Regions from separate parts of the Rhizobium anhuiense bv. trifolii genome, predicted to be linked through region 1. Evidence: predicted binding sites of a transcription regulator. Region 1 holds the regulator's gene; the other holds the start of a gene.
What was found. Region 1 encodes LexA, which represses DNA repair genes until DNA is damaged. Its sites were predicted from a motif close to TGTTCNNNNTGTGTTCNG; they were not measured.
Positions count from the first base shown of each region.

Region 2: the regulator LexA is predicted to act here: its motif matches at 4,361-4,378, upstream of recA (recombinase RecA).

Region 1 is NZ_CP098803.1:2,316,328-2,323,646, reverse strand. Features, by position in the region: gene kdsA (3-deoxy-8-phosphooctulonate synthase) at 196-1,041, opposite strand; gene NE851_RS20175 (VOC family protein) at 1,038-1,934, opposite strand; gene lexA (transcriptional repressor LexA) at 2,132-2,851, shown strand; gene NE851_RS20165 (ComEC/Rec2 family competence protein) at 2,832-5,261, opposite strand; gene gltA (citrate synthase) at 5,552-6,841, shown strand; gene lpxB (lipid-A-disaccharide synthase) at 6,870-7,319, opposite strand, start outside.
Region 2 is NZ_CP098803.1:2,714,394-2,721,712, reverse strand. Features, by position in the region: gene cckA (cell cycle histidine kinase CckA) at 1-2,165, shown strand, start outside; gene NE851_RS22175 (pseudouridine-5'-phosphate glycosidase) at 2,298-3,230, opposite strand; gene NE851_RS22170 (carbohydrate kinase family protein) at 3,319-4,263, opposite strand; gene recA (recombinase RecA) at 4,493-5,587, shown strand; gene alaS (alanine--tRNA ligase) at 5,742-7,319, shown strand, end outside.

The DNA of each region.
Region 1 (7,319 bases):
GTCGTTCGAAACCTGTCTTAATCGAAGGCGAGCAAATTACAATGCCGCAATTGCCAGCCTTCGAACCAGCGTTCCGATGTGGACGAAAGCGCGTCGCGATCTCTAACATTCGCATGGTCCGCGCTTTGCTCTTTGGTTTTGCGCGACATGCTTATAGCGCGATCATGTCAGACTGTTGAACGTCAAGCTGGGTAATCAGGCCTTGGCGACCGCATCGAAGGCAAGCAGCTTTTCGAGGAGCCGCGGCATGTCCTTGAGATAGACCATGTTCGGTCCGTCGGAAGGCGCATTGTCGGGGTCCTGATGGGTTTCGAGGAAGACGCCGGCAATGCCGGTCGCCACCGCTGCGCGCGCCAGCGTTTCAACGAATTCCCGCTGGCCGCCCGAGGAATCGCCCTGCCCGCCCGGCTGCGCCACGGAATGGGTGGCGTCGAAAACAACGGGAGCACCCATCGACGCCATGATCGGCAGCGAACGCATGTCGGAAACCAGCGTGTTGTAGCCAAACGAGGCGCCGCGCTCGCACAGCAGCACGTTCGGATTGCCGCTGGCGTTAAGCTTCTTCAGGACGTTTTTCATATCCCAGGGAGCGAGGAACTGGCCCTTCTTGACATTGACGACGCGGCCGGTATTGGCGGCGGCGATGAGAAGATCGGTCTGGCGGCAAAGGAAGGCCGGGATCTGCAGGACATCGACGGTCTTTGCCACCTCGGCGCATTGTTCGGCGGTATGAACGTCGGTCAGGACGGGAAAGCCGAATTCCTTCTTGAGGTCGGCAAAGATCTCCATGCCCTTTTCAATGCCGATGCCGCGTTCGGCCGAAAGCGAAGTGCGGTTTGCCTTGTCGAAGGAGCTCTTGTAGACGAGGCCGATGCCGAGCTTTCCGCAAAGCTCCTTCAGCGTGCCGGCCACCATGAAGGCGTGGTCGCGGCTCTCCATCTGGCAAGGGCCGGCAATCAGCGACAGGCGGCCGGTGTTGGAAAAGGTGACCTGGCCCTGGCCCTCGCCGATCTTGACTTGGGAATTCGTATCTGTGCTCATCGTGTTTCCTCGAAGGCGAAAAGCGTGCCCTGCCCGGGCGCGGGCTTCACCAGAATGCGATTGTTCTTGCGCGTATATGTCACCCCGTTAGCAGCCAAATGCGCTTCTGTCACGGCAAGATCGGCGACAGCGAAGAGAATCGCCCGGCCGCGCAGGCCGCGGTCGGCGGATGGGACAGCGACCTCGAAATAGGCCTCCAAACCCTCCGGCGTCATCAGGCTGATTTTCACATTCGACGCCGCGATCGTGACGCCGAAACCGGTTTTCTCGACTGCCGATTGCGCGCTGGCAAGACTGACGAAGGCGGCGAAGGCAGCCGCATCGGGCGCGCAAAGCACCACCTCGGCAATGCCGGTGACGCCATTGGCATGCGCCTCCAGCGCGCTGCGGTCGGCCGGCAGCGGATTGACGCGCTCGACGGTGAAGAGAAAGAGATCGGGCGCGCGCAGGTCGCCGGCAAAGGCCAGCCTGAAGCCGGCAATGCTCTCAGAACCATCCGGCATCGTCATCGGCCGGCTGAACGCCAGCATCTCGCCGGCGCTCGCTCCGTCGCCGACGAAATTCCGATGATCGATATCGGCATCCTCGCTGCCGAAGGCCACCGCCGAAAGCCCTTCCTCGCCGCAGCGGAATCGGAAGGCGCGGTTGCGGGCGGTGAAGACATTGCCTTGCCGCGCCGATGCTTCACTTTCCCTAACGCTCGCAATCCCGAGCGGCTCCAGATAGGTCTTATCGGCAAAAAAGACGCAGGCATTCTCCGTTCCGAAGGGATGACGCGCATCGGCGGCAACGGTAAAGCCCAGCTTGCCGAGCCTCTCGCGCGCCAGATCGATATTGACGACCGGCAGCACGACATGATCCAGCGGGCGTGGTTTGGCGGAATGCTCGTTCATGATATCCCCTCTCCTGACACGGCAGAGATGTGCGACAGTGCCGCCCAAGGCAAGACTTGTCGGCCAATCCGGCAAATGAAAATAAAAATCTCAACGAGTTGGCGCCAAGTTTTACGGAAATTTAGCTACTTGCGGAACACATATGGAACATATAGTGTCTGTTCTGGATTTGTTTCAATCACGAGGTCACAACGTCGATGCTCACGCGCAAACAACAGGAGCTTCTCCTCTTCATTCATGAGCGCATGAAGGAATCCGGCGTTCCGCCGTCTTTCGACGAAATGAAGGACGCCCTGGATCTCGCTTCGAAGTCCGGGATTCACCGGCTGATTACGGCGCTCGAGGAGCGTGGCTTCATTCGCCGCCTACCGAACCGGGCCCGCGCACTCGAGGTCATCAAGCTTCCGGAGGCCTATAGCCCCAGCATCCAGCCCCGGCGCGGCTTTTCGCCGAGCGTCATTGAGGGCAGCCTGGGCAAGCCCCAGCCGGTCGCCACTCCCGCTCCTGCAAAACCCGTCGCCGACAATGGCAACTCAGTCTCCGTGCCGGTCATGGGCCGCATCGCCGCCGGCGTTCCGATCTCGGCAATCCAGAACAACACCCACGACATCGTCGTTCCGGCCGATATGCTCGGCTCCGGTGAACACTACGCGCTGGAGGTCAAGGGTGATTCGATGATCGACGCCGGCATTTTCGACGGCGACACCGTGATCATCCGCAATGGCAGCACCGCAAGCCCTGGCGACATCGTCGTTGCTCTCGTCGACGACGAAGAAGCGACACTCAAACGCTTCCGCCGCAAGGGCGCCTCGATCGCGCTGGAAGCGGCCAACCCGGCTTACGAGACCCGGATCTTCGGGCCAGACCGCGTCAAGGTGCAGGGCAAACTCGTCGGCCTTATTCGCCGCTATCACTAACACCCTGGCCGGTTTCGACAAAGCTGTTGCTGCGCCAGTCATAGGCGCGATGGCGGATCCATGGCCGCCACAGATCATCGAATGCGGTTGTGACCTCCATGCCGGCCTCCGCGAAGCGCAGCTCGACGGAACCGGTCCGGCGCAACGTCTCGCCGGTGAAGAGCGTCGCGCCTGAGCGGCAGCTGTTGAAACGCAGGCGGACCGACGTTACCACGATATCGGCCGCATCGCAGGCCGGAGCGAGATAGGCGGCATTGTCGATGACGGCGACCACATGACCGTTGCCAAGCCTTGATATGCACCAGGCCTTCTTGACGCAGGAAAAGCGGTTTGCGTCACCGCCGGCTGCAGCCGCCCGCATCGCCGCCCTCGCTTCGTTCTGCTGATCGCGGGAGAGCTTGACGCGGCGGTCCTCTCCCGCTGGCGGGACAGCAGGACCATCCAGCATCTTCGGCGGGTCATGCGCCGGCAGGACCAGCGCGCGCTGCCATTGGTCGAAGATGAAATCCGGCGGGTTTTCACGGTTGGAGGCCATTGCCGCCGCCTCGACGACCGCGACGAGACTGCCATCTTCCGAAATCACCAGATCCGGCGGCCGGGGAACCGGCAGAAGCAGCAGGATGAGCGTTGCGGCTGACATGATCGACGTGCCCATATGGCGCAGCCGAGTGCGGAGCAGCGTCAGCAGCAGGAAGCCTGCCACGGCGACCGCGAAATACCAGGCGGGCAAGCGGCCGATGCCGATGTCGCCACCCCAGCCGGACACGGTCTTGGCGACGGCGATCACCAGATCGAGGCCGAATCCGACAATCTTCCAAGGCAAAACGTCCAGACCGAAAGGCATGAGCAGCATCGCCAGCAACCCGGCCGGCATGATGATGAAGGAGATGATCGGCATCGTCGCGAGGTTTGCCGGCAGGCCGTAGGCGGTCAGGCGATGAAAATGCTCGATCGAAAACAGTGCGGTGGAGAAACCGCCGATCAGCGAGGTCAGGAAGACACCGCCGAAGAACCCCGCAACCGCGACGAAAGGCCTGACGATCGGCAGCTTCAGGAAGGCATTCTCGCGGACGCGCCGATCCTTCCACAGCTGATAGCCCGACACGAGCGCCAAGGTTGCGGCAAAGGACATCTGGAAGCTCGGACCCAGGACCTCGGACGGCGAAATGGCGAGGATGACGAGCGCGGAGAGAGCGACATTGCGCAGGCTGATCGACGGCCGGTCGAAGAAGACGGCAATCAGCATGATGGCCATCATGATGAACGCGCGCTCGGCCGAGACCGCGAAGCCGGAGATCAGGAAATAGGCCGTGACGGCGATGAGCGCGCCGGCGGCGGCGATCTTCTTCGTCGGATAGGCCTGGGCGACGCCGGGAAAGAGGCTGAGCAGCATCCGGAAGCCGACGAAGAAGATGCCGGCCGACAGCGCCATGTTGAGGCCGGAGATGGCGATGATATGCGCCAGACCGGACTGGCGCAGCGCCTCCGTGGTCGCATTCGAGATGGCGCGCCGTTCGTCCGTCACCAGAGCAGCGGCAAAAGCGCCGGTGTCGCCGGGCAGAATCGATCGGATGCGGTCGCCGATGCCGCTGCGCAGCCGGTAAAGCCATTCGAGCAGGGCTTCCGCCGTCGATCTGGCAGCCTGCGGGCCCGCCTGCAAATCGACTTTCGTCGGCGCGCCGTAGAAGAAACCATTGGCGCCGATGCCATCGAAATAGGCCCCGAAAGAGAAGTCGTTGAGCTCTGGAAGTGCTGGGCCTGACGGCGGTGTCAGCCGAGCCCTGCCGGTGATGATGTCACCGATCTCGAAAGGCGCGTCGGCGCCGCGGGCGATCGCGGTTATCCGTTCCGGCGGCCGCTTCACCTGCGGCGCCTCGGTGCCGGTGACGGCCAGAATGTAGCGCCACCGGCCGCGACCATCGCCTTCGCGCCGTTCGACACGGCCGGTCACCGTCGTCGTCACGGCGGAGTCGAGGATCACGGTCGAAGCCCGCCAGCTTTCGAACTCCGCCGAGACCATGCCACCGGCCACAAGTGCAAGCGCCAGCAGGACGGTCCGCAATGCCGCCCGCATACGGCTGGCGATCAGAACCGCGGTCGTCAGCACCAACAGGCAGAGCAGCGGTGCAATGACCGGAAAATCCGATGCTCCAAGAAACCAGAAGGCTGATCCGGCGCCGAGGAAGACCGGCGAGAATAGCAGCAGGCGGCCATGATCCGCCTCCTCGCCCAGCATGCGCCTGCCGGCACGCAGCGATTGCGAGGCCAAAGCCGGCAGGCGATGGCGCAACGGTGTCGCCGACTGCGTCCTTGCCGGCCGCGACACCACGGCAGGGGGAGAAAAACCGGAGGTATCGGCAAGGCCGGCGCCTGCTTCCGGCCGCAATTCGACTGTCGTCAATTCCTGCATCCGCCGCCCAAGCTCACCCGCCAAGGCGGCCAGAATGCAACCTCCCATCAAATCCGGCAAGAATAATCGATTGAAATATGAGGGAAAATCGCGAGTGCCAAAAGACCAGTCGAATCATCAGCTTCCGATATGCACGCGGCTCATCGCTGCAGTGCCTAAAAGGTGATACCGCAATGCACAAAATGCCGTCACGGTAACTTGGCATTAGCTTCGCGATCATATAGCTATCGGTGAGGACGCTTAACCCCTATGGCGCTTTTAAGGCGCCACCGCCATTTCGGAGGATCAGCATGACGGATCAAAGCGCTACAATAAAAATCGGTGACAAATCTGTCGACCTTGCCGTCAAAAGCGGCACGATCGGCCCGAGCGTCATCGATATCGGTGCCCTCTACAAGAACACGGCTTCCTTCACGTACGATCCGGGTTTTACCTCGACCGCATCCTGTGAATCGAAAATCACCTACATCGACGGCGACGAAGGTGTTCTGCTGCATCGCGGCTATCCGATCGAGCAGCTCGCCGAGCATGGCGACTTCCTGGAAGTCTGCTACCTGCTTCTCTACGGCGAACTGCCGACCACCGCGCAGAAGAAGGATTTCGATTATCGCGTCACGCACCACACCATGGTGCATGAGCAGATGAGCCGCTTCTTCACCGGCTTCCGCCGCGATGCACATCCGATGGCCGTCATGTGCGGCTGCGTCGGCGCGCTGTCGGCCTTCTATCACGACTCCACGGACATCACCGATCCGCACCAGCGCATGGTCGCCAGCCTGCGCATGATCGCCAAGATGCCGACGCTCGCCGCCATGGCCTACAAATACCATATCGGCCAGCCCTTCGTTTATCCGAAGAACGACCTCGACTATGCGTCGAACTTCCTGCGCATGTGCTTTGCCGTGCCTTGCGAGGAATATGTGGTCAATCCGGTGCTTGCCCGCGCCATGGACCGCATCTTCATCCTGCATGCCGATCACGAGCAGAACGCCTCGACCTCGACCGTCCGTCTCGCCGGTTCGTCGGGCGCCAACCCGTTCGCCTGCATCGCGGCCGGCATCGCCTGCCTCTGGGGGCCTGCACATGGCGGCGCCAACGAAGCAGCGCTGAACATGCTGAACGAAATCGGCACAGTCGACCACATCCCGGAATATATCGCCCGCGCCAAGGACAAGAACGACCCGTTCCGCCTGATGGGCTTCGGCCACCGCGTCTACAAGAACTATGATCCGCGCGCCAAGATCATGCAGAAGACGACGCATGAAGTGCTGGGCGAACTCGGCATCAAGGACGATCCGTTGCTCGAAGTGGCGATGGAGCTGGAGCGCATCGCGCTCACCGACGAATATTTCATCGAGAAGAAGCTCTATCCGAATATCGACTTCTATTCCGGCATCACGCTGAAGGCGCTCGGCTTCCCCACGACCATGTTCACCGTGCTCTTCGCGCTCGCCCGCACCGTCGGCTGGATCGCGCAGTGGAACGAGATGATCGAGGATCCGGAACAGCGCATCGGCCGTCCGCGCCAGCTCTATGTCGGCGAACCCAAGCGCGACTATATCCCGGTTTCGAAGCGCTGATCGCTTCAAAGCCTAAAAGAAAACCCGGTCAGAAACGGCCGGGTTTTTTCTTTTTCAGGACATCGAGAAGGATCTCGGCGGCATGCTCGCCAGGCGGCTTTTCGGTCTGCATGCGCTGCCAGATAAGGTCATAGCCTTCCTTCATCGCCTTCAGCTGGTAGGTATCGGCCGACAGCCTTTCCATCCAGCGGGCGAGACTGGCGCCGCGAACGATATCGTTGAGATATTCCGGCACGACCGCGTAATCGGCGATCAGGTTTGGCAGCGCGCCTGTCCAGGTCTTGATGGTTGATGTCAGCAACCGCATGATCCAGTCGACCTTGTAGGCGGAGACGACGGGCACATCGGCAAGCGCCAGCTCAAGAATGACAGTTCCGGATGCCGCCATGGCTGCATCGGTTTCGGCGAAGGCTTTCCATTTCGCTTCCGCACCGACGACGATCTCCGGTTTTACCGCCCACCCCGCCGTCATTTCGCG
Region 2 (7,319 bases), 400 kb from region 1:
TGGTCAACGGGCTGCGCGAGGGCAAGGAAGGCCGGGAGGAATTTCGGCTGCTGCGCGCCGTCGGGCCAGGCAGCAACAGCTCCGGCGCGCATTGGTACCGGCTGAAGGCACGGCTGCTGCAGCCGGAGGAGAATAGCGGCAGGCCGCTGCAGATCTGGCAGATCACCGACATCACCACTGAGCGCGACGACCAGGAGCGCTTCTTCAAGGAATTGCAGAACGCGATCGATTATCTCGACCATGCGCCGGCCGGCTTCTTTTCCGCCGGCAGGAAGGGCGAGATCTTCTATCTGAATGCGACGCTTGCCGAGTGGCTGAGCCTCGACCTCACCAAGTTCGTGCCGGGCTCGATGACGATCGGCGACGTCGTGGCGGGCGAGGGGCTGGCGCTGATCCAGTCGGTGCAGGCCGAACCGGGTCTGAAGAAGACCGTGACGCTCGACCTCGACCTGCGCAAGACCAACGGCCAGAGCCTGCCGGTGCAGATCATCCACAGCGTCACCTCGATGCGCGATGGCGCACCCGGCGAAAGCCGGACGATTGTGCTGGCGCGTGAAAAGAGCGAGGCCGGCGGCCAGTCGGCTTCTGCCGCCGCCATGCGCTTCACCCGTTTCTTCAACAACACGCCGATGGCGATCGCCTCGGTCGACGGCGACGGGCGCATTCTGCGGACCAACGCACCGTTCCTGAAACTGTTCTCCGGCGTCGTCTCGCGCGACGATCTCGAAAAGGCGCCGCATCTCGAAACCATCGTGCAGGAGAGCGACCGGCCGCAGCTTGCCGAGGCGCTGGCGGCGGCCAAGGATCGGCAGGGCGATATCGCGCCCATCGATACCCGGACGCCGACCGACGAGGCGCGCTATTTCCGCTTCTATGTCAACGCGGTCATCGACCAGAGCGACGAGGCGCCCGAGGAGGCGGCGATCGTCTATGCCGTCGAGGTGACCGAGCAGAAGGCGCTGGAAGCGCAGATGGCGCAGACGCAGAAGATGAATGCTGTGGGCACACTCGCCGGCGGCATCGCGCATGATTTCAACAACGTGCTGACGGCGATCCTGCTGTCCTCCGACCATCTGCTGCTGCAGGCGCGGCCGGCCGATGCCAGCTTCGCCGACCTGATGGAGATCAAGCGCAACGCCAACCGCGCCGCCGTGCTGGTGCGCCAGCTGCTCGCCTTCTCGCGCAAGCAGACGATGCGGCCCTCGGTACTGAACCTCACCGATGTCGTCGGCGACCTGCGCATGCTGGTCGACCGGCTGCTCTCCGGCACCAACGTCAAGCTCGACGTGCAATATGGCCGCGACCTCTGGCCTGTCAAAACAGACCTTTCGCAGTTCGAGCAGGTGCTGATCAATCTCTGCGTCAATGCACGCGATGCGATGCCCGAGGGCGGCACGCTGACGCTGCGCACCAAAAACCTGACCGCCGCCGAGGTCTCCGCCTTCAACTATTCCTACATGCCGGCCGAGGACATGGTGCTGATCGAGGTGGCCGATAACGGCACCGGTATCGCGCCTGAGATCATGGACAAGATCTTCGAGCCCTTCTTCACCACCAAGGATGTCGGCAAAGGCACCGGCCTTGGCCTCGCCATGGTCTACGGCATCGTCAAGCAGTCGGGCGGTTATATCCAGCCGGAATCCGAAGTCGGCAAGGGCACGACCTTCCGGGTGTTCCTGCCGCGCCACATCCCTGAGCCGGCGGTCGCCGCCGAAGCAGGTTCGATCGACAGCGCCATCGCCGAGATCGGCGTGCGGCCCGAGGCGCCGGCGACACAGCAGCCGGAGGATCTGACGGGATCGGCGGTCATCCTGCTCGTCGAGGACGAGGAGGCGGTGCGCCGCGGCGGCAAGCGCATGCTGGAAACGCGCGGCTACACCGTGCACGAGGCGGGCTCGGGCGTCGAGGCGCTCAGCATCATGGAAGAACTCGACGGCAAGGTCGATATCGTCGTCTCCGACGTCGTCATGCCCGAAATGGATGGGCCGACGCTGCTGCGTGAGCTGCGCAAGACCTATCCCGACATGAAATTCATCTTCGTCTCCGGCTATGCCGAAGATGCCTTTGCCCGCAACCTGCCGCCGGATGCGAAATTCGGCTTCCTGCCGAAGCCCTTCTCGCTCAAGCAGCTCGCTGTTGTGGTGAAGGAAACGTTGGACGGGTGAGTGGGGTGCGCCCGAGAGAGGGCGTGCCACACATCGCCTCTGGCACGGTTGTGCCGTGCCAGCCCCTCTGCCCGGCAGGCAGAGGGGCTTTTTCGGCACCATCTATCTGTCACGGCCATACCGACCTACCCGTCAATCCTCATTCCGCAGCGCCACCGCAATCTCGGCGGCAAGCCGCGCATTGTTCTCCACCAACGCAATATTGGTTTTCAGGCTCTGGCCGTCCGTCAGGTCGAAGATGGTCGAGAGCAGATAGGGCGTCACAGCCTTGCCGGTGATTTCGTCGCGCTCGGCGCTATCCAGCGCCCGCTCGATATAGATTTCCATCTCCTCGCGTGGGATTTCGTCGACTTCCGGCACTGGGTTGGCGACGAGCATGCCGCCGTCGACACCGAGCTGTTCGCGCACCGTCTGGAAATTGGCGATGGCGGCCGGGCTGTTCAGCGACAGCGGGCTTGATATGCCCGAGGAGCGTGACCAGAAGGCGGGGAATTCCTCGCTCTCATAGGTGACGACAGGCACGCCGCGGGTTTCCAGCACTTCCAGCGTCTTCGGAATGTCGAGAATCGCCTTGGCGCCGGCGCAGACGACGATGACGCCGGTTCGGGCGAGCTCCTCGAGGTCGGCTGATATATCGAAGCTTTCCTCGGCGCCGCGATGTACGCCGCCGATGCCGCCTGTGGCAAAGACGCGGATGCCGGCGCGCGCTGCCGCAATCATCGTCGCCGCGACCGTGGTGGCGCCGGTGCGGCGCTCGGCGATCGCGAAGGCGAGATCGGCGCGCGACACCTTCATCACCTCGGTCGCCTTGGCGAGCTGTTCCAATTCCGCGGCTTCAAGACCGATATGCAACGTGCCATGAATGACGGCGATCGTTGCCGGCACCGCTCCCTGTTCACGGATGATCGTCTCGACGCTGCGGGCCATCTCAATATTGCCGGGATAGGGCATGCCGTGGGTGATGATCGTCGATTCCAGCGCCACCAGCGGCGCGCCGCGCTGCTTGGCGCTGGCAACCTCCTTCGAATAGGCGATCGGCAGAAGAGGGGAGATGGGCTTGGTCATGGTCTTGTCCTATGATCGACAGAACATAATGCCGAAAAGTGTGGGCGGTTTTCGGACGGCATCATGCTCAACTCTTTAATTAGTCGCTTCAATGCAGAATTCTGATCTTGGGAACAAGGGCAAGCGCCTCATTCAAAAGATCCGGCGTCAGATTTTCGTTGACGGCGTGCCGCGACTGCACGGTCAGCGTGGCGGCCGCGGTGCCGTGGCGGACGGCTTCCTCGAGCGGCAGGCCGAGCATCAAGGCGGCGAGCGTGCCGGCCGCAAGAGAATCGCCGGCACCCGTGACATCGGCGACGGTGTCGGCGATCGGCGGCTGCAGCGTCACGGCGCGGTGCCCGCAAAGCGCGACGAGTTCGCGCCGGCCGCGAGTGACGACGGCATTCCTGATGCCGATCTCGTTCAGCAATGGTGGCCAGCCGGCGGCGTCTTCCGGCTGCTCACCGGTCAGGGCGGCGGCCTCGGCCTCGTTCAGGAACAGGTAGTCGATATCTCCGATGCAGGGTTTCAGCCTGACGACCTTGGCCGGCGAGATGGCGATCGCCGCGACGGGCTTGGCCAGGGAATGCGCCTTGGCGACGATCGCGGCGAGCGTCTCTTCCGGCAGGTTGGCATCGAAGAGGATGAAATCATGGGCGTCGAAAGCTTCCCGCACCCAGCGGATGGATAGACGCCGCGGCACGAAGAAGCGGTAGAGATCCATGTCGGCCAGGGCGATCACCAGATTGCCGTCCTTCTCGATGATCGCCGTGTAGCTCGGCGTCTTGCGGTCGAGGAAGACGAAAGGCCGGTCGTCGATGCCGGCGAAATCGGCGGCTTCGCCGACCAGTTCGCCGTTGGGATCGCCGCCGCGCGGCGAGATCATCGTCACCTGAAAACCGAGCCTTGCGAGATTGCGCGCCGCATTGAAGCCGCCGCCGCCCGGTTCCTCGAACCAGGTGCCGGGATTGCTGGCGCCAGGCGCCGTCTCGCCGGAGATGCGGCCGCGCCGATCGATATGGGCACCGCCGAGAACGAGAATCTTTCTTTTCATTTCAGGCACTCTCCTGATGCCCGACGTGCGAATCGATGGGATGGGTTTTTGTGCGCGCGTGCCGGCACTTTACATCTAAGTCGTTGCTTTTCATCGATAAAACAAATACAGAACACGGGCCGTTTTACCTTTTTCTTTCAATTGTTTGATCGCCTATTGCGAGAATGGAACAAATAGGGTACAAACTCGACATTGCTTGGGCGGCTTCAATAACCTAAAGGTGGATCGGATGTCTCAGAATTCATTGCGGCTGGTAGAGGACAAATCGGTGGACAAAAGCAAGGCGCTTGAAGCGGCACTCTCACAGATAGAGCGGTCGTTCGGCAAGGGCTCGATTATGAAACTCGGCTCCAACGAGAATGTTGTCGAGATCGAGACGATCTCGACCGGCTCGCTTGGCCTCGATATCGCACTTGGCGTCGGCGGCCTGCCGAGGGGCCGCATCATCGAAATTTACGGACCGGAAAGCTCCGGTAAAACGACGCTTGCGCTGCAGACCATTGCCGAAGCGCAGAAAAAGGGCGGTATCTGCGCCTTCGTCGATGCCGAACATGCGCTCGATCCTGTCTATGCCCGCAAGCTTGGCGTCGATCTGCAGAACCTTCTGATCTCGCAGCCCGATACCGGCGAGCAGGCGCTTGAAATCACCGATACGCTGGTGCGCTCCGGCGCCGTCGACGTCCTGGTCGTCGACTCGGTCGCCGCACTGACGCCACGCGCCGAAATCGAAGGCGAGATGGGCGACAGCCTTCCCGGCCTGCAGGCGCGCCTGATGAGCCAGGCGCTGCGCAAGCTCACCGCTTCGATCTCGAAGTCGAACACCATGGTGATCTTCATCAACCAGATCCGCATGAAGATCGGCGTCATGTTCGGTTCGCCGGAAACGACGACGGGCGGCAATGCGCTGAAATTTTATGCCTCCGTACGCCTCGACATCCGCCGCATCGGCGCGGTCAAGGAGCGCGAAGAGGTGATCGGCAACCAGACCCGCGTCAAGGTCGTCAAGAACAAGATGGCGCCACCCTTCAAGCAGGTCGAGTTCGACATCATGTATGGCGAGGGCGTTTCCAAGACCGGCGAGTTGGTCGATCTCGGCGTCAAGGCCGGCATCGTCGAGAAATCGGGCGCCTGGTTCTCCTATAACAGCCAGCGTCTCGGCCAGGGTCGTGAAAACGCCAAGACCTTCCTGCGCGACAATCCGGATCTCGCCCGCGAGATCGAGCTGTCGCTGCGCCAGAATGCCGGCCTGATCGCCGACCGCTTCCTGCAGAACGGCGGACCGGATCCCGATGACGGCGATGGCGATGCCACTGCGGAAATGTAATTTTCGCGCTTGAACTCATCAGTCAGTTCCAGCCGGCCGCATTCCTGATGAGAATGCGGCCGGTTTTGTTTGTCTGCTGGACAGTGGCGGAGGCGAACGTTAAAAGCCGATGGATTTGTATTTACCTGCCTCCGGCAGCATTGAAGGGCATAGCATGAGCGGCGTGAACGATATCCGGTCGACCTTCCTCGACTATTTCAAGAAGAACGGCCATGAGATTGTTCCGTCGAGCCCGCTCGTCCCGCGCAACGACCCGACGCTGATGTTCACCAATGCCGGCATGGTGCAGTTCAAGAATGTCTTCACCGGCCTGGAAAAGCGTCCTTATTCGACGGCGACGACCTCGCAGAAGTGCGTGCGCGCCGGCGGCAAGCACAACGACCTCGACAATGTCGGCTATACCGCGCGTCACCTGACCTTCTTCGAAATGCTCGGCAACTTCTCCTTCGGCGACTATTTCAAGGAGAATGCGATCGAGCTTGCCTGGAAGCTCGTGACCGAAGGTTTTGATCTGCCGAAGCATCGCCTGCTGGTAACCGTCTATTCCGAAGACGAAGAGGCAGCGACGCTGTGGAAGAAGATCGCCGGTTTCTCCGACGACAAGATCATCCGCATTCCGACCTCCGACAATTTCTGGCAGATGGGCGATACCGGCCCCTGCGGTCCGTGCTCGGAAATCTTCATCGACCAGGGCGAGAACGTCTGGGGCGGCCCTCCGGGCTCGCCGGAGGAAGATGGCGACCGGTTCTTGGAATTCTGGAACCTCGTCTTCATGCAGTTCGAACAGACGGAGCCCGGCGTTCGCAACCCGCTGCCGCGTCCGTCGATCGACACCGGCATGGGTCTGGAGCGGATGGCCTGCATTCTGCAGGGCGTTCAGAGCGTGTTCGACACCGATCTCTTCCGGACACTGATCGGCGCCATCGAGGATACGATGGGCGTCAAGGCGGAAGGCAGCGCCAGCCACCGCGTCATCGCCGACCACCTGCGCTCCTCGGCCTTCCTGATCGCCGACGGTGTGTTGCCGTCGAATGAGGGCCGCGGTTATGTCCTGCGCCGCATCATGCGCCGCGCCATGCGCCATGCGCAGCTGCTCGGCGCCAAGGAGCCGCTGATGTACAAGCTGCTGCCGACGCTGGTGCAGCAGATGGGCCGCGCCTATCCGGAGCTGGTGCGCGCCGAGGCGCTGATCTCGGAAACGCTGAAGCTCGAGGAAAACCGCTTCCGCAAGACGCTCGAACGTGGCCTGTCGCTTCTTTCGGACGCGACGACGGATCTTTCCAAGGGCGATATGCTGGATGGCGAGACCGCCTTCAAGCTCTACGACACCTACGGCTTCCCGCTCGATCTGACGCAGGATGCATTGCGTGCCCGTGAGATCGGCGTCGACATCTCCGGCTTCACCGATGCGATGCAGCGCCAGAAGGCCGAAGCCCGCTCGCACTGGGCCGGTTCCGGCGAAAAGGCGACCGAAACCGTGTGGTTCGAGCTCAAGGAAAAACACGGCGCGACCGAATTCCTGGGCTACGACACCGAAACGGCTGAAGGCGTCGTGCAGGCGATCGTCAAGGACGGCGCGGTTTCCACCGAGGCCGGGGCCGGCGACAAGGTACAGATCGTCGTCAGCCAGACGCCGTTCTACGGCGAATCCGGCGGCCAGATGGGCGATACCGGGGTGATCTCGTCCGACCACGGCAAGATCGAGATTTCAGATACGCAGAAGAGGGGCGAA